3 linked regions of the Pseudonocardia sediminis genome follow. The main gene of each other region encodes a partner of the protein of the gene in region 3 in a complex. Links are inferred from orthologs where the notes say so. Each region holds a gene or a part of one and is shown on either strand. Other genes may lie near its edges.

The links.
Region 1: the proteins of secY (region 3) and secA are in contact, whole or in part, in a crystal structure (PDB 3DIN), measured with the Thermotoga maritima proteins. The link is inferred for Pseudonocardia sediminis from one-to-one orthologs. Residues at the interface, in WP_004081795.1 of Thermotoga maritima: Glu108, Gly109, Glu110, Glu111, Ala236, Glu237, Arg238, Arg239, Ile240, Thr241, Ile242, Gln243, Tyr244, Ala245, Arg246, Arg247, Val248, Thr249, Gly250, Arg251, Arg252, Val253, Tyr254, Gly256, Ala257, Ser258, Thr259, Tyr260, Leu261, Pro262; in WP_004082002.1 of Thermotoga maritima: Glu261, Ala262, Arg263, Lys300, Ala301, Arg302, Thr303, Ile304, Ile305, Leu323, Tyr324, Asp325, Pro326, Val329, Ser330, Tyr333, Ile336, Lys340, Phe345, Val349, Glu363, Phe364, Tyr374, Ser375, Gly376, Gly377, Glu393, Ile395, Thr482, Ser483.
Region 2: secY (region 3) and secG share a complex: the UniProt entries of both Escherichia coli proteins name them as parts of the sec protein translocase complex. The link is inferred for Pseudonocardia sediminis from one-to-one orthologs.

What each region holds. Positions count from the first base shown.
Region 1 is NZ_SHKL01000001.1:5,375,412-5,382,636, forward strand. Bases 2,498-5,982 are described here. They hold secA (preprotein translocase subunit SecA), read right to left. Parts: upstream 5,635-5,982; coding sequence 2,698-5,634; downstream 2,498-2,697. Other genes in these bases: EV383_RS25135 (Rv3235 family protein), read left to right, coding at 2,498-2,623; hpf (ribosome hibernation-promoting factor, HPF/YfiA family), read right to left, coding at 5,831-5,982. In the rest of the region: EV383_RS25120 (ABC transporter permease), read right to left, coding at 1-382; EV383_RS25125 (ABC transporter ATP-binding protein), read right to left, coding at 379-1,356; EV383_RS25130 (MarR family winged helix-turn-helix transcriptional regulator), read right to left, coding at 1,353-1,865; more of EV383_RS25135, read left to right, coding at 1,967-2,497; more of hpf, read right to left, coding at 5,983-6,454; EV383_RS25150 (ComF family protein), read right to left, coding at 6,601-7,225. UniProt on the Escherichia coli protein: Required for protein export, interacts with the SecYEG preprotein conducting channel.
Region 2 is NZ_SHKL01000001.1:3,321,690-3,328,391, reverse strand. The notes cover bases 2,367-5,328. They hold secG (preprotein translocase subunit SecG), read right to left. Parts: upstream 3,984-5,328; coding sequence 3,750-3,983; downstream 2,367-3,749. Other genes in these bases: EV383_RS15395 (phosphoglycerate kinase), read right to left, coding at 4,946-5,328; tpiA (triose-phosphate isomerase), read right to left, coding at 4,138-4,944; EV383_RS15410 (RNA polymerase-binding protein RbpA), read right to left, coding at 3,340-3,681; EV383_RS15415 (class I SAM-dependent methyltransferase), read right to left, coding at 2,473-3,306; EV383_RS15420 (DUF418 domain-containing protein), read left to right, coding at 2,367-2,486. Outside these bases: EV383_RS15430 (hypothetical protein), read left to right, coding at 1-38; EV383_RS15425 (TrpB-like pyridoxal phosphate-dependent enzyme), read right to left, coding at 35-1,303; more of EV383_RS15420, read left to right, coding at 1,473-2,366; more of EV383_RS15395, read right to left, coding at 5,329-6,133; gap (type I glyceraldehyde-3-phosphate dehydrogenase), read right to left, coding at 6,130-6,702. UniProt on the Escherichia coli protein: Subunit of the protein translocation channel SecYEG. Overexpression of some hybrid proteins has been thought to jam the protein secretion apparatus resulting in cell death; while this may be true it also results in FtsH-mediated degradation of SecY.
Region 3 is NZ_SHKL01000001.1:5,588,559-5,595,114, reverse strand. Bases 1,026-3,841 are described here. They hold secY (preprotein translocase subunit SecY), read left to right. Parts: upstream 1,026-1,686; coding sequence 1,687-2,997; downstream 2,998-3,841. Other genes in these bases: map (type I methionyl aminopeptidase), read left to right, coding at 3,710-3,841; EV383_RS26125 (adenylate kinase), read left to right, coding at 3,138-3,692; rplO (50S ribosomal protein L15), read left to right, coding at 1,026-1,425. Outside these bases: rplR (50S ribosomal protein L18), read left to right, coding at 1-49; rpsE (30S ribosomal protein S5), read left to right, coding at 123-773; rpmD (50S ribosomal protein L30), read left to right, coding at 776-961; more of rplO, read left to right, coding at 958-1,025; more of map, read left to right, coding at 3,842-4,558; EV383_RS26115 (Re/Si-specific NAD(P)(+) transhydrogenase subunit alpha), read left to right, coding at 4,638-5,822; EV383_RS26110 (NAD(P) transhydrogenase subunit alpha part 2), read left to right, coding at 5,822-6,199; EV383_RS26105 (NAD(P)(+) transhydrogenase (Re/Si-specific) subunit beta), read left to right, coding at 6,199-6,556. UniProt on the Escherichia coli protein: The central subunit of the protein translocation channel SecYEG. Consists of two halves formed by TMs 1-5 and 6-10.

The sequences.
Region 1 (7,225 bases), 210 kb from region 3 along the record:
CCGCGACGGCCCACACCGGCATCGGGGCGAGCAGCCGGTCGTCGATCTCCCGGGTCCAGGACAGCTCGAACACCAGCGGCAGCGTGACGGCCTGCAGCGCACCGAACATCGCGTTCAGCGCGATCAGGCCGGGCAGCATGATCGAGCCGTACTCGGGCGAGACCAGCCCGGTCCGCCCGAGCACGGTGACGAACACCAGCAGGAAGAAGAACGGCTGGATCAGCGTCTGGGCCAGGAACGAGGGCAGCTCCCGGACGGTGACGTAGAGATCGCGCCGCAGCACGGCCAGGAAGGCCAGGCCCGGGCGCGGTGGCGCCGTCGTCACCCCCGGGGTGGACGGGGCCGGGCCCGGCGCGGTGCGGGTGGTCGGCTGCGCGGTCATCGCAGGTCCCTTCCGGTGAGCGAGATGAACACGTCCTCCAGCGTCGGCGTGCCCAGCGAGACGTCCCGCACGGACGCACCGTGGCGTCCCGCCGTCTCGACGACGGGCGCGAGCAGCATGGACGGGTCGGCCGAGACGTAGAGGCGCAGGCGGACCCCGGCGGCGTCACCGGACCCGGGCAGCGCCTCGGCCCGCTCGACCTCGGGCAGCTCCCGCAGGGCCGTGAGCAGCGGGTCTGCACCCTCGCCGCCGGGCAGGACGGTGAGCTCCACGGTGGCCTCGCCCGGCAGCGAGCGGATCAGCCCGTCCGGGGTGTCGAGGGCGAGGAGCTTGCCGTGGTCGACGATGCCGACGCGGTCCGAGAGCTTGTGCGCCTCGTCCATGTCGTGCGTGGTCAGGACGACCGTGACGCCCTCGTCGCGCAGGGTCGCGATCTGGTCGTGGACGAACAGCCGGGCCTGCGGGTCCAGCCCGGTGGAGGGCTCGTCGAGGAACAGCACCTCCGGGCGGTGCATCAGCCCGCGGGCGATCATCACCCGCTGCGCCTGCCCGCCGGAGAGGTTGTCGCTGATCGACTTCGCCTTGTCGGCCAGTCCCATCCGCTCCAGCAGCTCGTCGGCGCGGGCGTTGCGCTCGGCGCGCCCGACACCGTGGTACGCGGCGTGGAAGCGCAGGTTGTCCCGCACGGTCAGCGACCGGTCCAGGTTCACCCGCTGCGGCACCACCGCCAGCTTCGCGCACACGGCGACGGCGTCGGCGCTCACGTCGAGCCCCGCCACCCGGGCGGAACCCGAGGTCGGTACGACCCGCGTGGTCAGCACGCCGACGGTGGTCGTCTTGCCGGCACCGTTCGGCCCGAGCAGGCCGAAGACCTCGCCCTCCCCCACGGTGAACGAGAGACCGTCGACGGCGTTGCCGGACGCCTTCGGGTAGTGCTTGACGAGGTCGGTGACCTCGACGGCGACGCTGCTCATCGCTCCGCTCCCTTCCCTGTGGGCTCGTCCCCGGCGGCGTGACGCCCCGGACCGGATCCCGAATCCTGGCTCACCGCGGCCAGCACCGCGACGAGGTATTCCCGGATGATCGGCTCGTGCTCCGGCGGCGGCTGCGGCATCTGCGCCCGGAACGTGGCCGCGACCTCGGTGAACACCGTCCTCAGGTGCGTCCGGCCGTCGTCGGTGATCCAGAGCCGGACGATGCGACGGTCCGAGGTGTCGCGCTCGCGCCCGATCCGGCCCTCCTGCTCGAGGGTGTCCAGCACCGGTGTCAGTGTCGCCGGGGTGACGCCGACCCGCCCGGCGAGCTCGCGCTGGGACAGTCCCTCGGCGTGCGCCAGGGCGCCCAGCACACCGATCGCGGTGCCGGTCACGCCGTGCCGGGCGACGCTGCGGCGGTAGTAGCTCTGCATCGCCCCGCCCACCCACGAGACGAGCTTGCCCAGCGGCATGTGTTCCGGCCGGGACTCGAAGAAGGGGTCGCTCACGGCGCAGACCGTACGTCTCCGAACGATTCGTCGCACTATCGTATGGTGACGAACTATCGCGGATCGGCGGCCGGCGACGGCCGGGGAGCGACGCTGGACCGGTGACCGTCGCACCCCTGACCCGCGTCCCGGCCGAGCCCGTCGCGGACCCGCCGAACCTGGCTCCGGCACCGGTCCCCCGGGTTCCGGGACCGCCTCCCGCTCCCCGGCCGCCGCGGCTGCGGGCGCCCGGGCACGAGCCGGAACCGCTCGCCGTCGGCGCCGTGCACCCACGCCGTCACGTCTGGTCCCGGGAGTGCACGGGGTCGCCCGCCGCCGGCACCGGCACCGCTCCCGGCCGGGACTCCGGCCCGGCGGGCGGGCCCGGCGGCCCGGTCCCGAAGGCCGGTGCGGCAGCGGACGGTCCGCCACCGCACGCGCGGGCCGGAGCCCTGGTCCGGTCGATGCTCGAGGTACTGGCCGGACGACGGCAGCCGGGGCAGCTCGCCGCCGCCGTCACCCCGGAGGTGCTGCGCTACCTGGGCGCGAGCCGGCCGTCGACGGTGCGGGCGGTCGCGCCCGGCCGGGTGCACGTCGCGCAGCCGCACCCGGGCGCGGCCGAGGTGGTGACGGTGTGCCGGGTCGGTGACCGCATCCGTGCGCTGACCCTGCGCCTGGATGTCGTCCCCGCCGGTCGCACCGCCGCCCGGCAGGGCCGGGGCACCACGGCCACGGCCCGGCAGGACACCTGGGTGTGCACGGCCGTGCGCCTGATCTGACCCTCCGGCACCGGGACGACGACGCCGCCCCGGACCGTGGCCCGGGGCGGCGTCGTGGGTCGTCGTCGAACGGCTCAGCGCCGGCGGCGGTTCGCCTTCTCCGCGGCCCGCTGCTGGCGGCGACGCTCGGCGCGGTTGACGCTCGCGTCGCCGTCGGCGGCGCTCGCCCCGCCGGCGCCGTTGGCTCCGGCCCCGGTGGAGCCGTTGCCGGCCGCGCGGCCGTTCCCGTTCGCGGCGGCCTCGCCGCGGCGGGCGACGTCGCCGTCCTCGGTCGGGCCGCTGTACTGCAGGTTCTGCGGCGGCCCGGAACGGAACAGGTTCGGCAGGACGGTCGTCTGCTCGTTCGGGTCCTCGTCCGGCACCCGGCGGCGGGCGCCACCGATCGGCGGACGGGCCGGGATGACCGGGATCTCGGTGGTGTCGTCCTCCCGCGGCGGCCCGGGGGCCTCGGCCACGGCGGCCGCGCCGTCGGCGGCGGGTTCCACCGGCTCCTGCTCGGCCACCTGCACGGTGACGTTGAACAGGTGCCCGATCGTCTCCTCCTTGATGCCCTCGAGCATCGCGGCGAACATGTCGAAGCCCTCGCGCTGGTACTCGATCACCGGGTCGCGCTGGGCCATCGCGCGCAGCCCGATGCCCTCCTTGAGGTAGTCCATCTCGTAGAGGTGCTCGCGCCACTTGCGGTCGATGACCTGCATCAGGACCTGGCGCTCGAGCTCGCGCATCCCGCCCTGGGCTCCGATGAGGGCGTCGATCTCGGCCTCGCGGCGGGCGTAGGCGGCCTCGGCGTCGTCGAGGATCGCCTTCTCCAGCGCCTCCGCGGAGAGCTCCTCGAGCCCGTCCTCGGAGTCGGCGATCTCCCGCCAGCCCACCGAGACCGGGTAGAGGCCGCCGATCGCGGTCCAGAGCTTGTCGAGGTCCCAGTCCTCGGAGTAGCCCTCGGACGTGGCGCCCTGGACGTAGCCGTGGATCACGTCGGCCAGCATGTTGCGCGTCTGGCTCTGGACGTCCTCGCCGTCGAGGACCCGGCGGCGCTCGTCGTAGATGATCTTGCGCTGCTGGTTGAGGACCTCGTCGTACTTGAGGACGTTCTTGCGGATCTCGAAGTTCTGCTGCTCGACCTGGGTCTGCGCGCTGCGGATCGCGCGGGTGACCATGCCGGCCTCGATCGGCACGTCGTCCGGGAGGTTGAACCGGTTCATGATCGACTCGACGACCTGGCCGTTGAACCGGCGCATCAGCTCGTCGCCGAGCGAGAGGTAGAACCGGGACTCGCCCGGGTCGCCCTGACGCCCGGACCGGCCGCGCAGCTGGTTGTCGATCCGCCGTGACTCGTGCCGTTCGGTGCCCAGGACGTAGAGACCGCCCGCGGACTTGACCTCCTCGGCCTCGGCCTGGACCTGCTTGCGCATCCGGGACAGGACCGCGTCCCAGGCCTGCTCGTACTCCTCGCGGGTCTCCACCGGGTCCAGGCCCTGGCTGCGCAGCTCCAGGTCGGCCAGGAACTCGGGGTTGCCGCCGAGCATGATGTCGGTACCGCGACCGGCCATGTTCGTGGCCACCGTGACCGACCCGGCGTGCCCGGCCTGGGCGATGATCGTCGCCTCGCGCGCGTGGTTCTTCGCGTTCAGGACCTCGTGCGGGATGGCGCGCTTGAGCAACAGCTGCGCCAGGTACTCCGACTTCTCGACGCTCGTCGTACCGACGAGCACCGGCTGGCCCGCCCGGTGCTTCTCGGCGATCTCGTCGGCGAGCGCCTCGAACTTGGCGGGCTCGGTCTTGTAGATCAGGTCCGGCTGGTCCTGACGGACCATGTCCTTGTTCGTGGGGATCGTGACCACGGACATCTTGTAGATCTCGTTGAGCTCGGAGGCCTCGGTCTGGGCCGTACCGGTCATCCCCGAGAGCTTGTCGTAGAGCCGGAAGAAGTTCTGCAGGGTGATCGTGGCCAGCGTCTGGTTCTCCGCCTTGACCTCGACGTTCTCCTTGGCCTCGATGGCCTGGTGCATGCCCTCGTTGTAGCGGCGCCCGGCCAGCACGCGGCCGGTGAACTCGTCGACGATCAGGACCTCACCGTCGTTGACGATGTAGTCCTTGTCCTTCTTGAACAGCTCCTTGGCCTTGACGGCGTTGTTCAGGTAGCCGACCAGCGGGGTGTTCGCGGACTCGTAGAGGTTGTCGATGCCGAGCTGGTCCTCGACGAGGGTGACGCCGTCCTCGGTGATGCCGACCATGCGCTTGCGCTCGTCGACCTCGTAGTGGATGTCCTTGGTCAGCATCGGGGCGAGCCGCGCGAACTCCTGGTACCAGCGGGCGCTCTGCTCGGCCGGGCCGGAGATGATCAGCGGGGTCCGCGCCTCGTCGATCAGGATCGAGTCCGCCTCGTCGACGATGGCGAAGTTGTGCCCGCGCTGGACCATGTCCACGGCGTTCCACGCCATGTTGTCGCGCAGGTAGTCGAAGCCGAACTCGTTGTTCGTGCCGTAGGTGATGTCCGCGGCGTACTGCTCGCGCCGCGTGGCCGGCGTCATCTCGGCCAGGATCACCCCGACCGTGAGACCCAGCCAGCGGTGGATCCGGCCCATGGTCTCGGAGTCGCGCTTGGCCAGGTAGTCGTTCGTCGTGACGACGTGGACGCCCTTGCCGGAGATCGCGTTGAGATAGCTCGGGAGCACCGAGGTCAGCGTCTTGCCCTCACCGGTGCGCATCTCGGCGACGTTGCCCAGGTGCAGGGCGGCGCCACCCATCAGCTGCACGGTGAAGGGGCGCTGGCCCAGCGTGCGCTGGGCGGCCTCGCGGACGACGGCGAAGGCCTCGGGCAGCAGGTCGTCGAGCGACTCGCCCTCGCCCTCGGCGTGCCGGGAGCGGAACTCGGCCGTCTTGGCCTGCAGCTCGGCGTCGGACAACGCCTGGATCTCCGGCTCGAGCGTGTCGATGTGGGCGGCGATCTTGCCGAGCCGTTTCACCAGCTTGGTCTCGCCGGCTCGGAGGAGACGACTCAGGAAGGGCACTGCACGACCTCATTCACGATCGCGGTCAGGTCATCGCAGGCAGCGTCGGCGACGCGCTGACGCGGTACCGCGACACCACCTTCCCGTCATGGTACGCAGCCCCCGCGACGGGACCGGCCGGAACGTCGCACCGGGAGACCGTGACGCCCCGTGGGCGGTGGGGGGCGGGGCGTGACCGACCCCCCACCGCACGGGGTCAGCCGTTCAGCCGGATGACGCCGTAGTCGTAACCCTTCCGCCGGTAGACCACCGACGGAAGGCCGGACTCGGCGTCGGCGAAGAGATAGAAGTCGTGCCCGACGAGCTCCATCCGCGACAGCGCCTCGTCCACCGACATCGGCCGGGCGTCGTGCACCTTGTCCCGGACGATCCGGCCGGGCCGGTACTCGTCGTCGAGGTGCTCGGCGTGCCCCCGGGGCCCGGGCACCAGGTCCTCGAGCGGGGGAGCCTCCTCGAGCAGGGCGGTACCGCCCGGCGTGGCCGCGGCGCGGCCGGCGAGCACCTTGTCCCGGCGGCTGGGCTTGCGGCGGTCGTGCGAGCGGCTCAGGCGGCTCGCGAGCTTGCCGACGGCGAGGTCGAGCGCGGCGTAGAAGTCACCGGCGACAGCCTCGGCGCGGGCGACGGCACCGCACCCGCCGCGTCCGGTGATCTCGAGTCTCTGGCAGCTCTTCTGCTGGCGGGGGTTCGGCTCGTGGAAGAGCTCGACCTCCATCCCGACGATCTTGTGGTCGTAGCGTTCGAGGCGGCTGAGCTTCTCCTCGACATGGCCACGGAAATGATCCGGTACCTCAACGTTCCGGCCGGTTACGGTGATCTCCACGCGGACATCCCTCGCTCTCGTGCAGCGGTCGCAGGTCTGATCGTTCTTGATCTCATCGGTCGGGTCGGGGGTCAGGGACCCGATTGCCCCGGGCGGGCGATCGGTGGCTCCTCCTCGTGTGATAAGGGGTCGAAGTTCAGACGACGTTAGCGGTTCGTCCGCCCGCTGGACATACCTGTCACCGACCCGCCCGAGCGATCCCGGAGCAACTTCGGGCGCGCACCGTGAGCGTTATCCGGCACCCGGGTGATCACCGGGGCCCGCCCGGCCGCTCCCCCGGTCGCATCGCACAGCACGATTGCCGCGGACACTGCGATCTCGTTGCGAAGCAACATGTCTCGGCAGGCACGCAGCGTGGCGCCGGTGGTGACCACATCGTCCACGAGCACGACGACGGCGTCCGCCCCCGGACCCTGGACACCGGCCCCGGGTGGACGGAACCGCATGCCCCCGTTCAGGTTCGCGGCCCGCTGCGCCGGGTCCAGGCCGACCGAGTCGCGGGCCCGCCGGTCGAGGGCGAGCACCGGCGCGACGTGCGCCGGCAGCCCGGCCGCGCCGAGGCGCACGGCCAGGACACGCGCCAGCCGGGCCACGTGGTCACCGCCGCGCATCCGGGCCGCACCCGGCCGTGACGGGGCCGGCACCAGCCACACCGGTCCCGGCGGCGAGACCGGCAGCACCGCGGCGACCGGCGGCACGAGCAGCCCGGCCAGCGACGGCGCGAGATCACGCCGGCCGCGTTCCTTGTAGCCGAGCAGGGCCCGGCGCAGC
Region 2 (6,702 bases), 2.3 Mb from region 3 along the record:
GAAAGGAACGCCGGTCAGGACACCGGGAACGGTTCTAGCCCTGCTCCTCCATCAGACGACCGTTGTTGTAGTCGTCGTAGGCGGACAGGTCGAGGAACCCGTGACCGCAGTAGTTGAACAGGATGACCTTCTCCTCGCCGGTCTCCTTGGCGGCCAGCGCCTCGTCGATCGCGGCGCGGATGCCGTGCCCGCACTCGGGCGCGGGGATCTTGCCCTCGGTGCGGGCGAACTGCACGGCGGCCTCGAACACCTTGCCCTGCGGGTAGGCGATCGCCTCCATCCGCCCGTCCTTGACCAGCGACGAGATCAGCGGCGAGTCGCCGTGGTAGCGCAGGCCTCCGGAGTGGATCGACGGCGGGACGAAGTCCGCGCCCAGGGTGTACATCGGCATCAGCGGGGTCAGGCCCGCGACGTCGCCGAAGTCGTACTCGTAGGTCCCCTGGGTCAGCGTCGGGCACGACAGCGGCTCGACGGCGAGCAGACGCACGTCGGAGTCGGGCACGAACGGGAACGCGATCCCGCCCAGGTTGGAGCCACCGCCGCACGGCGCGATGACGACGTCGGGCAGCTTCTCCCCGGCCAGCGCCAGCTGCTCCTTGGCCTCCAGACCGATCACGGTCTGGTGCAGCAGCACGTGGTTGAGCACCGAGCCCAGTGCGTAGTGGGTGTCCTCGCGGCCCATGCAGTCGCGGACGGCGTCGGAGATCGCCGAGCCCAGCGAGCCGGGGTGGTCCGGCTCGTCGACCGGCGACGGCACGACCTCCCCGCCCCAGGTCTCGATGGCGATCCGGCGGTAGGGCTTCTGCCCGTAGGACGCCCGCACCATGTAGACCTTGAGCTCGAGGTCGAACTGGGCCGAGGCGAACGACAGCGCCGTGCCCCACTGCCCGGCGCCGGTCTCCGTGGACAGGCGCTTGATGCCCTCCTTGGCGTTGTAGAACGCCTGCGGGACGGCGGTGTTGGTCTTGTGGCTTCCGGACGGGGAGATCGACTCGTCCTTGAAGTAGATCCGGGCCGGGGTGCCCAGCTCCTTCTCGAGACGCGTCGCGCGGACCAGCGGCGTCGGGCGCCACAGCTTCAGGATGTCGAGCACCTCACCCGGGATGTCGATCCACGGTGCGGCGCTCATCTCCTGCTCGATCAGGGTCGAGGAGAACAGCGGGGCCAGGTCGTCGGGGCCGACCGGCTCGCGCGTGCCCGGGTGCAGCGGCGGCTGCAACGGCGTCGTCAGGTGCGGGGCCACGTTGAACCACGCGCTCGGAATCTTGTCCGGGGGGAGCGTCCAGCGAGTCATGTCCCGCAGCGTAAACAATGCGTGCGCGATCAAGGAACGGAGCCCGGCCGCAGGTGAGGGCGCCGCCTGACGGACCCGGGTGGTGTCCCGCATCCCCGGCCGGACGGGCGAGCCCGGCCGGCGCGGATCGTCCCTCCGGCCGAGGCCACGACTCCCGCTCGGCTCCTACCGTCCGACCGTGACGTCCACTCCCCCTCCCGCCGGCCCCCGCCTCGCCGAGGTCGACGCCTTGCGCGGCCTCGCGGTCATCGGGATTTTGCTGAGCAACGTCCCGGAGATCACGGAGATGCGCTCCACCGACGAGCCGGGCGGACCGATGCTGCCGATCCCGGCCGCGCTGGAGCTCGTCGCCCACCAGCGCTTCTTCCCGATCTTCGCGTTTCTGTTCGGCGTCAGCCTCGCGCTGTTCCTGGACGGTTCCGCCGCACGCGCATCGCGGCCGCGGTTGCTCCTCCTCCGGCGGCTCGTCGTCCTGGCCGGCATCGGGGCGCTGCACCACCTCGGGCAGCCCGGTGAGGCGCTGCTGCCGTACGCCGTCATCGGGCTGGTGGTGCTTCTTCCCGCGACGTGGCTGCCACGGTGGGCCGTGGCGGCCGGCGGGGCCGGGCTGGTCGTCACCGCGCTCGCGCTGGGGACCTCGGGGCTCGCGCTGGTGCCGGGGCTGTTCCTGCTCGGGCTGGCCACCGCCCGCTACCGGATCCCGTCCACCCTGCACCGGCACGGCCGCCGGATCGCGGTCGCCGGGGTCCTCTGCGCGGTGGTGGCCGCGGTGACCCTGCCGTGGCAGCTGTCGGACCTGGCGAACAGCGGCTTCGACACCGACTCGGCCGTCGCCGGGCTCGCGGTCGCGGGGCTCTGGACCGTGGCGCTGCTGGGTGTGCTGCGCACCCGTGCCCGGGGCGGGGTGCTGGCCGTGCTGACCCCGCTCGGACGCACGGCGTTGACGCAGTATGTGGGCGCGACCCTGCTCGTCCTGCTGCTCGCCGGCCCGGCCGGGCTGCCGGACTCGACGCGCTTGCCGGCGATGCTCGGGGTCGCGGCGGTGATCGTCGTCGTCGGCGTGCTCGCCGCGCGCTGGTGGCTCGCACGGTTCCGCCACGGACCGCTGGAGTGGGTCTGGCGGTGCCTGACCTGGTGGCGGATCGTGCCACTGCGGCACGGGCCGGAGCCCGCCGTGATCAGCCCTCGGTGATGCGGACCGCGACCTGTTCGTTGTTCAGGGTGTAGCAGACGTAGCGGTACGCGACGTCGTGCTTGTCGGCGTACTCCCACCAGGCGCGGGCCTCGTGCTGCTCCCACTCCGGGAAGTTCAGGAACTCGTCGAAAAGCACGATGCTGCCCGGTCGCAGGCGCGGCCCGACGGCGTCGAGCACGGTGACCGCGGAGGAGTACAGGTCCGAGTCGACGTGCAGGAAGTCCACCGGCCCGGGGTGGGCCTCCAGGAACCCGTGCAGCGTGTCCGAGAACAGGCCGACGACCAGCTCGGCGCCGGGTACGTCGGGCAGGCCGTCGACGTCGTCGAACGCGCCGGGACCGAACCCGGAGCGCCACAGCTCGGGCAGCCCGGTGAACGAGTCGAAGCCGTACACCCGGCCGTCGCCGCGGTGCTCGGCGATCGCCCGCAGCGTGCCTCCGGTGTAGACGCCGAACTCCAGCGCCATGCCGCCGGCCGGGGCGAGGCCCAGCGCGTGCGCCAGCGTCTCCGGCGGGGCGGCGAGCATGACCGCGTCGGGCATGGCCTCGCGGGCGAACCGGGCGCTGGAGAGCACGGCCTCGCGCTCGCCCGCCGCGATCATGTCCCGGCGGTCGCGCACCTCGGCGGCGTGCACCTCGCGGATCGCGCGGTCCACCTCGTCGCGCAGGCGGTGGTCGAACGTGTCGCGCAGCGCGGCCAGCTCGGTGCGCAGTGCGGCGGTCTGGGCCGCGGTGTGGCGGGCCAGCACCTCGTCGACGAGGCGCCCGGCCGAGCGGCGGGCGCGTCGGGCGAGCCGGCGGGCGGGGTCACGCAACAAGGGCGGCACCGCCCCCGTCGTCACCAAGGGGGATCAGAGCTCGCGGGAGGCCCGGAGCCGTCCCAGCGCCTCCTCCAGGATCGCGTCGCCGTCGGCGTCGCTGCGGCGCTCCTTCACGTAGGCGAGGTGCGTCTTGTACGGCTCGTTGCGCAGCGGGGCCGGCGGGGCCTGCGCGTCGCGGCCACCGAGGAGACCGCAGCGCGGGCAGTCCCAGGTGTCCGGGATCTCGGCGCCGGAGGCGAACCAGGTGTCGTTGACGTGCCCGTTGGCGCAGTAGTACGGGACGAGCTCTCGGGACGCGGTCTCACCACGCTCCGACTCGCCCATCGGGCCGGCACCCACGCGGGTCCCGCGAATGGCGTTGCCACCTGCCATGGTCTTGTCTCCCTAGCGTCGAGGGGTACAGCGTCGAGAGGCGTGCGCGGTCGAAAGGTGTGCGGGTGTCAGCTCGTCGAGACGAGCAGTCCGTTACCGATGACCGCGATCAGCCAGATCAGGGCCACGAAGACCGTGTACCGGGAGACGTTGCGGTCCGCGGCGGCGGAGCCGGACAGGCTCGACTGCACGCCACCACCGAACAGGCTGGTCAGACCACCACCACGGCTGCGCTGCAGCAGGATCAGCACGACCAGCAGGATGCTGGTGATGATGAGGACGATCTGCAGGGTCAGGAGCACGCGGGCAGTCCAATCTCGTTCGCTCGCCGGAGCCCCCGAGAATACCCGCGTACACCGACGGTGTGACCGGCGCCCCTGCCCGTGGGACGACGACGGGCCGGTCCCTCTCGCGTCACACGGAGAGGGACCGGCCCGGGTCCGGTCCGGCGGGGGCCTACGGCAGCGGGCCGCCCGCGGAGATGGCGCAGAGCTTGGCGAACTCGTCGGCGTCCAGGCTCGCGCCGCCGACGAGGGCCCCGTCGACGTCGCCCTGGGCCACGATCTCGGCCACGTTGGACGACTTCACCGAGCCGCCGTAGAGCACCCGTACCCGTGCGGCGACGTCGTCGCCGTAGAGCTCGCGCAGGGTCTGCCGCAGCGCGGCGCACACCTCCTGGGCGTCCGCCGCGCTCGCGACCCGGCCGGTGCCGATCGCCCACACCGGCTCGTAGGCCAGCACGAACGACGCGGCCTGATCGGCCGTGACCTTCTTCAGCGCCCCGCGCAGCTGGTCGGTGCAGTGCTGCACGTGGTCGCCGGCCTCGCGCACGTCGAGGCCCTCGCCGACGCACAGGATCGGGGTCAGACCGTTCTTGACTGCCGCCTGCACCTTGGCGTTGACCAGGGCGTCGTCCTCGCCGTGGATCTCGCGGCGCTCGGAGTGCCCGATCACCACGTAGGTGCAGCCGAGCTTGGCCAGCATCGCCCCGGACACGTCACCGGTGTAGGCACCGGAGTCGTGCGGGGACAGGTCCTGGGCGCCGTGCACCATGTGCAGACGATCGCCGTCGATCATCGTCTGGATGCTGCGGATGTCGGTGAACGGCGGGATCACCGCCACGTCGACCTTGGCGTAGTACTTCTCCGGCAGCGCGAACGCCAGCTTCTGCACCAGCCCGATGGCCTCGAGGTGGTTCAGGTTCATCTTCCAGTTGCCGGCGATCAGGGGCTTGCGCCCGGCCGGGTTGTTCGACGTCGTCATGTTACTGCTCCTCCAGGACGGCCACACCGGGCAAGGTCTCTCCTTCGAGGAACTCCAGCGACGCGCCGCCGCCGGTGGAGATGTGCGAGAAGCCGTCCTCGGGCAGGCCCAGCGCACGGACCGCGGCCGCGGAGTCCCCGCCGCCGACGACGCTGAACGCGCCCGCCGCGGTGGCGTCCACGATCGCCTGCGCCACACCGCGCGTGCCCTCCGCGAACGGCGCCATCTCGAACACGCCCATCGGGCCGTTCCAGAAGACGGTCTTCGTCGCGCGGAGCAGGGATCCGAACACCGAAACCGAGTCCGGCCCGATGTCGAGGCCGGACCAGCCGTCCTCGATGCCCTCCACCGGCACCGTGCGGGTGTTCGCGTCGGCGGAGAACGCGTCCGCGACCACCACGTCGACCGGCAGGACGATCTTGCCGGAGTCGAGCAGACGGCGACAGTTGTCCACCTGGTCGGCCTCGAGCAGCGAGGACCCGACGCCGTGGCCCTGAGCGGCGAGGAACGTGAAGCACATCCCGCCGCCGACCAGCAGCTGGTCGACGCTCGGCAGCAGCGCCTCGATCACGGCCAGCTTGTCCGAGACCTTCGACCCGCCGAGGACGACGTTGTACGGGCGCTCCGGCGAACCGGTGAGCGTCCGCAGCACCTCGACCTCGGAGAGCACCAGCCCGCCGGCGTAGGAGTCGAGCCGCTGCGCGACGTCGTAGACCGAGGCCTGCTCGCGGTGCACCACGCCGAACCCGTCGGAGACGAACGCGGCGTCGTCGCCCACCAACGCGACGAGCTCGTCGGCGAACGCGCCGCGCTCGGCGTCGTCCTTGCTGGTCTCGCGCGGGTCGAACCGGATGTTCTCCAGCAGGACCACGTCGCCGGCCGCCATGTTCGGCAGCTCCTTGCCCAGCTCGGCCAGCCGCACCGGTGCGGCGCGCAGGTCACCCAGCCGCTCGGCCACGGGAGCCAGCGAGTACTTGTCCTCCGGCCCGTTCTTCGGACGGCCCAGGTGCGCCATGATCACGACGAGCGCTCCGGCCTCGGCCAGCGCGGTGATCGTCGGGATCGACGCCTTGATGCGGCCGTCGTCGGTGATGGTGCGGTCGTCGTCGAGCGGGACGTTGAGGTCGCTGCGTACGAGGACGTAGCGGCCCTGGACGTCCTCGTCGAGAAGGTCGTCGAGCGTCTTCACAGCTTCGACGCCACCAGCCCGGCGATGTCGACCAGTCGGTTGGAGTAGCCCCACTCGTTGTCGTACCAGCCCACGACCTTGACCTGGTTGCCGATGACCTTGGTCAGGCCGGCGTCGAAGATCGTCGAGTGCGGGTCGGTCACGATGTCGGAGGAGACGATCGGGTCCTCGGTGTACTTGAGGACGCCCTGCAGCGGTCCGCTCTCGGCCGCGGCCTTGAACGCCGCGTTGATCTCGGCGACCGTCGCCTCCTTGCGGACCTCGACGGTCAGGTCGGTGGCCGAGCCGGTGGGGATCGGCACCCGGAGCGCGTAGCCGTCGAGCTTGCCCTTGAGGTGCGGCATGACCAGCGAGATCGCCTTCGCCGCACCGGTCGAGGTGGGGACGACGTTCAGCGCGGCGGCGCGGGCCCGGCGGAGGTCCTTGTGCGGGCCGTCCTGCAGGTTCTGGTCCTGGGTGTAGGCGTGGATCGTGGTCATCAGACCCTTCTCGATCCCCAGCAGGTCGTCGAGCACCTTCGCCAGCGGCGCGAGGCAGTTCGTGGTGCAGGACGCGTTCGAGATGATGTT
Region 3 (6,556 bases):
GATCGCCGCGCTGGCGGACGCCGCCCGCGAGGGAGGCCTGGAGTTCTGATGAACGACACGCAGATCATGCGGACGACCTGCTCGCAGGGTCGGACCGTTGACACAGTTGAAGGGAACGTCTGATGCCGGGACGTGCACGGCGCGACGGCCCCGGAGGCCCCGCAGGCTCCGGCGGCCCGAGCAACGACAACCGCAGCGGCGGCGGCCGGGACCGTCAGGGCGGCGGCCGCGGCGGGGCGCAGGACAAGACCCCGTACATCGAGCGGCTCGTCACGATCAACCGGGTGTCCAAGGTCGTCAAGGGTGGTCGTCGCTTCAGCTTCACCGCCCTGATGATCGTGGGCGACGGTGACGGCCTGGTCGGCATCGGCTACGGCAAGGCCAAGGAGGTGCCCGCGGCGATCGCCAAGGGTGTCGAGGAGGCCAAGAAGAGCTTCTTCCGCGTCCCGCTCATCGGGGGCACGATCGTGCACCGGGTGCAGGGCGAGGCGGCGGCGGGTGTGGTCATGCTGCGCCCGGCCAGCCCCGGTACCGGTGTCATCGCCGGTGGCCCGGTGCGCGCCGTGCTCGAGTGCGCGGGGATCTCCGACATCCTGTCGAAGTCGCTGGGCAGCGACAACGCGATCAACGTCGTGCACGCGACGGTGGCCGCGCTGCGCTCGATCCAGCGTCCCGAGGAGGTGGCCGCGCGTCGTGGCCTGCCGCTCGAGGACGTCGCCCCGGTGTCGATGATGCGGGCGCGGGCTGCCGCGGCCGAGGCTGCGAGGGCCTGACCATGGCGACCTGGAAGATCACCCAGACGAAGAGCCGGATCGGCTGCAAGCAGAACCAGCGCGACACGTTGCGCTCGCTCGGCCTGAAGAAGATCCGGCAGTCGGTGGAGCGTCAGGACGACCCGCAGACCCGCGGCTACGTCCACACGGTGCGCCACCTCGTGACCGTGGAGGAGGTCGGCTCATGAGCGACAACGAGACCACCCCCGGCGTCATCAAGCTGCACGACCTGCGTCCCGCCCCGGGCTCGAAGAAGGCCCGGACCCGCGTCGGACGTGGTGAGGGCAGCAAGGGCAAGACCGCCGGGCGAGGCACCAAGGGTACGAAGGCCCGTAAGACCGTGTCGCCGCGCTTCGAGGGCGGGCAGATGCCGCTGCACATGCGGCTGCCCAAGCTCAAGGGCTTCAAGAACCGGTTCCGGGTCGAGTACCAGGTCGTCAACATCGGCGACCTGGCCCAGCTCTTCCCGAACGGTGGCGAGGTCGGCGTGGCCGAGCTGGTCGCCGCCGGTGCGGTCCGCCGCAACGAGCTGGTGAAGGTGCTGGGGGAGGGTGAGCTCGAGGGCATCACCCTGACCGTCAGCGCGCACAAGTTCTCCGCGTCCGCGCGCGAGAAGATCTCGGCAGCCGGCGGGTCCGTCTCCGAGCTGTAGTTCCCCGGCGCCGTCCACGGCCGCTCCCCGACCCCTACGGGTCGGGCGGGCCCGTGGGCGGCGCCGAACTGCTGTGTGGCCGCTGTTAGAGTCGCCGCACGGGGTTTCGGAGTCCCCGCCACCGTCACGGTGGCGAGACGAGGCCGGTCACCGGCTCGGACCGCTCTCGCAGCGGCAGGACTCCGGTCCCACATCCGGCCGGGCCGTTCTGGCCGGCGAGGAGGCGGCGTCGGGCCGCCGACGTCGTAGGAGGATCACCGAGTGCTCAGCGCGTTCCGGTCGGCCCTGACCACTCCGGATCTCCGCAAGAAGATCCTCTTCACCCTGGGCATCGTCGCGATCTACCGGCTGGGTGCCAACATCCCCTCGCCGGGTGTGTCGTACGTGAACGTCCAGGAGTGCGTGCGCCAGGTGGAGGGCGGCGAGAACTCCAGCGTCTACTCGCTGATCAACCTGTTCTCCGGTGGCGCGCTGCTGCAGCTCTCGATCCTGGCGCTGGGCATCATGCCCTACATCACGGCCAGCATCATCGTGCAGCTTCTGCAGGTGGTGATCCCGCGGTTCGAGCAGCTGAAGAAGGAAGGCCAGTCCGGCCAGGCCAAGCTGACGCAGTACACGCGGTACCTGACGATCGGGATCGCGATCCTGCAGTCCACCGGCTTCGTGGCCCTGGCCGAACGGGGGCAGCTGTTCGGCAACTGCACCCTGCCGGTCATCCCGGACTCCAGCATCTTCACGCTCAGCATCATCGTGATCGTGATGACCGCCGGTACGACCGTCGTCATGTGGCTCGGTGAGCAGGTGACCGAGCGCGGCGTCGGCAACGGCATGTCACTGCTGATCTTCGCCTCGATCGCGCACCGCATCCCCGCCGAGGGCAAGCAGATCCTGGACAACGCGGGCGGGCTGGTCTTCGCCGGTGTCTGCGTGTTCGGTCTGGCCATCATCGCGAGCGTCGTGTTCGTCGAGAACGGCCAGCGCCGCATCCCCGTCCAGTACGCCAAGCGCATGGTGGGCAGGCGGATGTACGGCGGCACGTCGACCTACCTCCCGCTCAAGGTGAACCAGGCCGGCGTCGTCCCGGTGATCTTCGGTAGCTCGCTGCTGTACCTGCCCGACCTGATCGCCCGGCTCGCCGGGAACGACGGCGGAGCCTTCCAGCAGTTCGTCCAGACCTATCTGGTCGACCAGTCCAACTGGTTGCACATCATCCTGTACGTCGCACTGATCATCTTCTTCACGTACTTCTACGTCGGCATCACGTTCAACCCCGACGAGCGTGCCGAGGACATGAAGAAGTACGGCGGCTTCATCCCCGGTATCCGGCCCGGCCGGCCGACCGCGGAGTACCTGAACTTCGTGCTCAGCCGCATCACGCTGCCCGGTTCGCTGTACCTCGGCCTGATCGCGGTGCTCCCGAACTTCTTCCTCGGGATCACCGGCAGCGGCCAGAACCAGAACTTCCCGTTCGGCGGCACCGCGGTCCTGATCATGGTGACCGTGGGCCTGGACACGCTGAAGCAGATCGAGAGCCAGCTCATGCAGCGCAACTACGAGGGCTTCCTGCGTTAGGCTCGCCGCGCGTGGCGCTCCCGTGAACTTCTCGCGTGACGTTCGCCGCCCGTCCCAACGTCGTCGGTGCGCATGTAGCAGTGTTGTCCCAGCCGGCGACGGAGCCGGATCACGAAAGAGCTAGGGGAGGTCGGGTTCGCGTGCGACTCGTTCTGGTTGGCCCGCCCGGTGCGGGCAAGGGAACCCAGGCGGAGCAGATGGCCAAGCGGCTGGACGTCCCGCACATCTCGACCGGTGACCTGTTCCGGGCGAACCTCAAGGACGAGACCGAGCTCGGTCTCGAGGCGAAGCGCTACATGGACGCCGGGAACCTGGTGCCCAACGAGGTCACCGTCGCGATGGTCAAGGACCGCCTCGGCGACTCCGACGCCGCGAAGGGCTTCATCCTCGACGGCTTCCCGCGCACGACGTCGCAGGCCGGCTCGCTGGGCGAGATCCTGAAGGACAAGGGCCTGGAGCTCGACGCGGTCGTGCAGTTCGAGGTCGACGACGAGGTCGTGGTGCAGCGGCTGCTCGCGCGCGGCCGCAGCGACGACAACGAGGACGTCATCCGCAACCGTCAGCAGGTCTACCGGGACGAGACGTTCCCGCTGCTGCAGTACTACGCGGACCGCCTGGTCGTCGTGGACGCCGTCGGCGAGGTCGACGAGATCACCGAGCGGGTGTTCACCGCGCTGGACAACCGCGGGGCGTAGAGGGAGAGAACGGCGAAGTGAACTCCGGCCGGACCGGTCTGCTGGGCGCCATCGCGCGCTACCGCGGACGCGACATCGAGCTCAAGACCCCGGGCCAGCTGCAGGCGATGCGGGCGGCCGGTGCGCTGGTCGCGTCGACCCTGGCCGCGGTCGTCGAGCAGACGAAGCCGGGTGTGAGCACGGCCGATCTCGACGCCGTCGCCGAGCAGACGATCCGGGCCGCGGGCGCGGTGCCGTCGTTCCTCGGCTACCACGGGTTCCCGGGCAGCATCTGCGCCTCGGTGAACGAGCAGATCGTGCACGGGATCCCGTCGCCGTCGCTCGTCCTCGCCGAGGGGGACCTGATCTCCGTGGACTGCGGGGCGATCCTCGAGGGCTGGCACGGCGACGCGGCCGTGACGATCCCGGTCGGGAACGTCGCCGCGGCGGACCTGGCGCTGTCCGAGGCGTGCCGGGGTGCACTGGCCGCGGGGATCGCCGCCGTCCGCCCGGGCGCCCGGCTGACCGACGTCTCGTTCGCCATCCAGGAGGCCTGCCGCGAGGCGGCGAACCGGGACGGCGCCGACTACGGGATCGTCGCCGAGTACGGCGGGCACGGCATCGGCACGTCGATGCACATGGACCCGTTCCTGCCGAACCACGGCGACGCCGGCCACGGGCCGAAGCTGCGTCCCGGGATGGCGCTGGCCGTCGAGCCGATGCTGACCGCGGGCGACCCGGAGACCGTCGAGCTCGAGGACGGCTGGACCGTCGTCACCGCCTCGGGCGGGCGCGCGGTGCACTGGGAGCACACGGTCGCGGTGACCGAGGACGGGCCGTGGCTGCTGACCGCTCCGGCCGATGAGGACACCGTCCTCGGTTCTTGATCGGTCATCCCGCCACTCCGGTGAGGACGGGTGTCACATGGAGACGGCACCGGGGTCGTTGTTGCTCTAGGTTCTGCGCATGGGCGAAGAGGCCGGGCAGTCGCCACCGAGCGAAGCGCAGGCGAAGCGAGAGTCGACACCGGGACGGACGACGTCGGTCGGTGTGCCGAAGGAGTCGGTGGAGGGTGAGCGCCGGGTGGCGCTCGTCCCCAAGGTCATCGAGAAGTTGCAGAAGCGTGGGGCCGAGATCGTCGTCGAGTCCGGTGCCGGGCTCGAGGCGCTGATCCCGGACGAGGCGTTCACCGACGCCGGCGCGACGATCGGGGATCCCTGGTCGTGCGACGTCGTGGTCAAGGTGGCGCCTCCGACGCAGGACGAGATCAGCAAGCTGGGACGCGACAGCACGCTGATCGGGTTCCTGGCCCCGCTGACGTCGCCCGAGACGATCGAGGCGTTGAGGTCGGCCGGTGTGCAGGCGTTCGCGATGGAGTCGATCCCGCGGATCTCGCGTGCGCAGGGCATGGACGCGCTGAGCTCGCAGGCGAACGTCTCCGGGTACAAGGCCGTGCTGGTCGCGGCGCAGGAGTCGACCCGCTTCTTCCCGATGCTGACCACCGCGGCCGGCACCGTGAAGCCCGCGACCGCGCTGATCCTGGGCGTCGGCGTCGCGGGCCTGCAGGCGCTGGCGACGGCCAAGCGCCTCGGTGCGCGCACCACCGGCTACGACGTCCGCCCGGACGTCGCGGACCAGGTGAAGTCGCTCGGCGCGCAGTGGCTCGACCTCGGCATCGAGGCGGCGGGCGAGGGCGGCTACGCCCGGGAGCTCTCCGACGACGAGCGCCGCAAGCAGCAGGAGCAGCTGGAGCTGGCGATCACCGGCTTCGACGTCGTGATCACCACCGCGCAGGTCCCGGGCCGGGAGGCGCCACGGCTGGTCAGCGCGAAGGCCGTGGAGGGCATGCGGCCGGGCAGCGTGATCGTCGACCTCGCCGGTGAGGGCGGCGGGAACTGCGAGCTCACCGAGCCGGGGCAGACCGTCGTCAAGCACGACGTGACGATCGCGTCTCCGCTGAACCTGCCGGCCACGATGCCGGAGCACGCCTCCGAGCTCTATGCCCGCAACATCACGGCGCTGCTGGAGCTGATGCTCTCCGACGGCGTGCTGGAACCGGACTTCGACGACGAGGTCCTGGCCAAGAGCTGTGTCACCCGCGACGCTCCCGCCGCACCGGCCGGGGACGCGGACGCGAAGGAGGAGAGCTGATGGAATCGGGCAGCCTGCTGGCGAACATCGCGATCCTGGTCCTGGCCGGGTTCGTCGGGTTCGCCGTCATCTCGAAGGTGCCGAACACGCTGCACACCCCGCTGATGTCGGGCACGAACGCGATCCACGGGATCGTCGTGCTGGGCGGGATGATCGTGCTCGGCGAGCTGGAGAACGCGACGGTGCTGGAGATCATCCTGCTCACCGTCGCCATCGCGTTCGGAATGATCAACGTGATCGGCGGCTTTCTCGTCACCGACCGCATGCTGGGCATGTTCAAGGGCAAGCAGCCGCCGAAGCCGGGGGCCGAGAAGGACACCGGCGACGGTGACGCCCAGACCCTGACCGCCGAGAAGGCAGCGAAGGGCGGCGCGTGATGGAGATCGTCGAGCCGGTCCTCTACCTGATCGCCTTCGCCCTGTTCATCTACGGCCTGATGGGCCTGACCGGGCCCCGCACCGCCGTCCGCGGCAACTGGATCGCCGCGGTCGGCATGGCGATCGCGATGCTCACGGTGCTGGGCGTGGTGATCGTCAACGGCGCGAACAACATCGTCTGGATCCTCATCGGACTGGTGGTCGGCACGATCCTCGGCGTCCCGTCGGCCCGGCGGGTCAAGATGACCCAGATGCCGCAGATGGTGGCGCTGTTCAACGGTGTCGGCGGCGGCACGGTGGCCCTGATCGCCTGGTCGGAGTTCCTGGCCACGCCCGGCTTCGAGGGCCGGGCGGGTG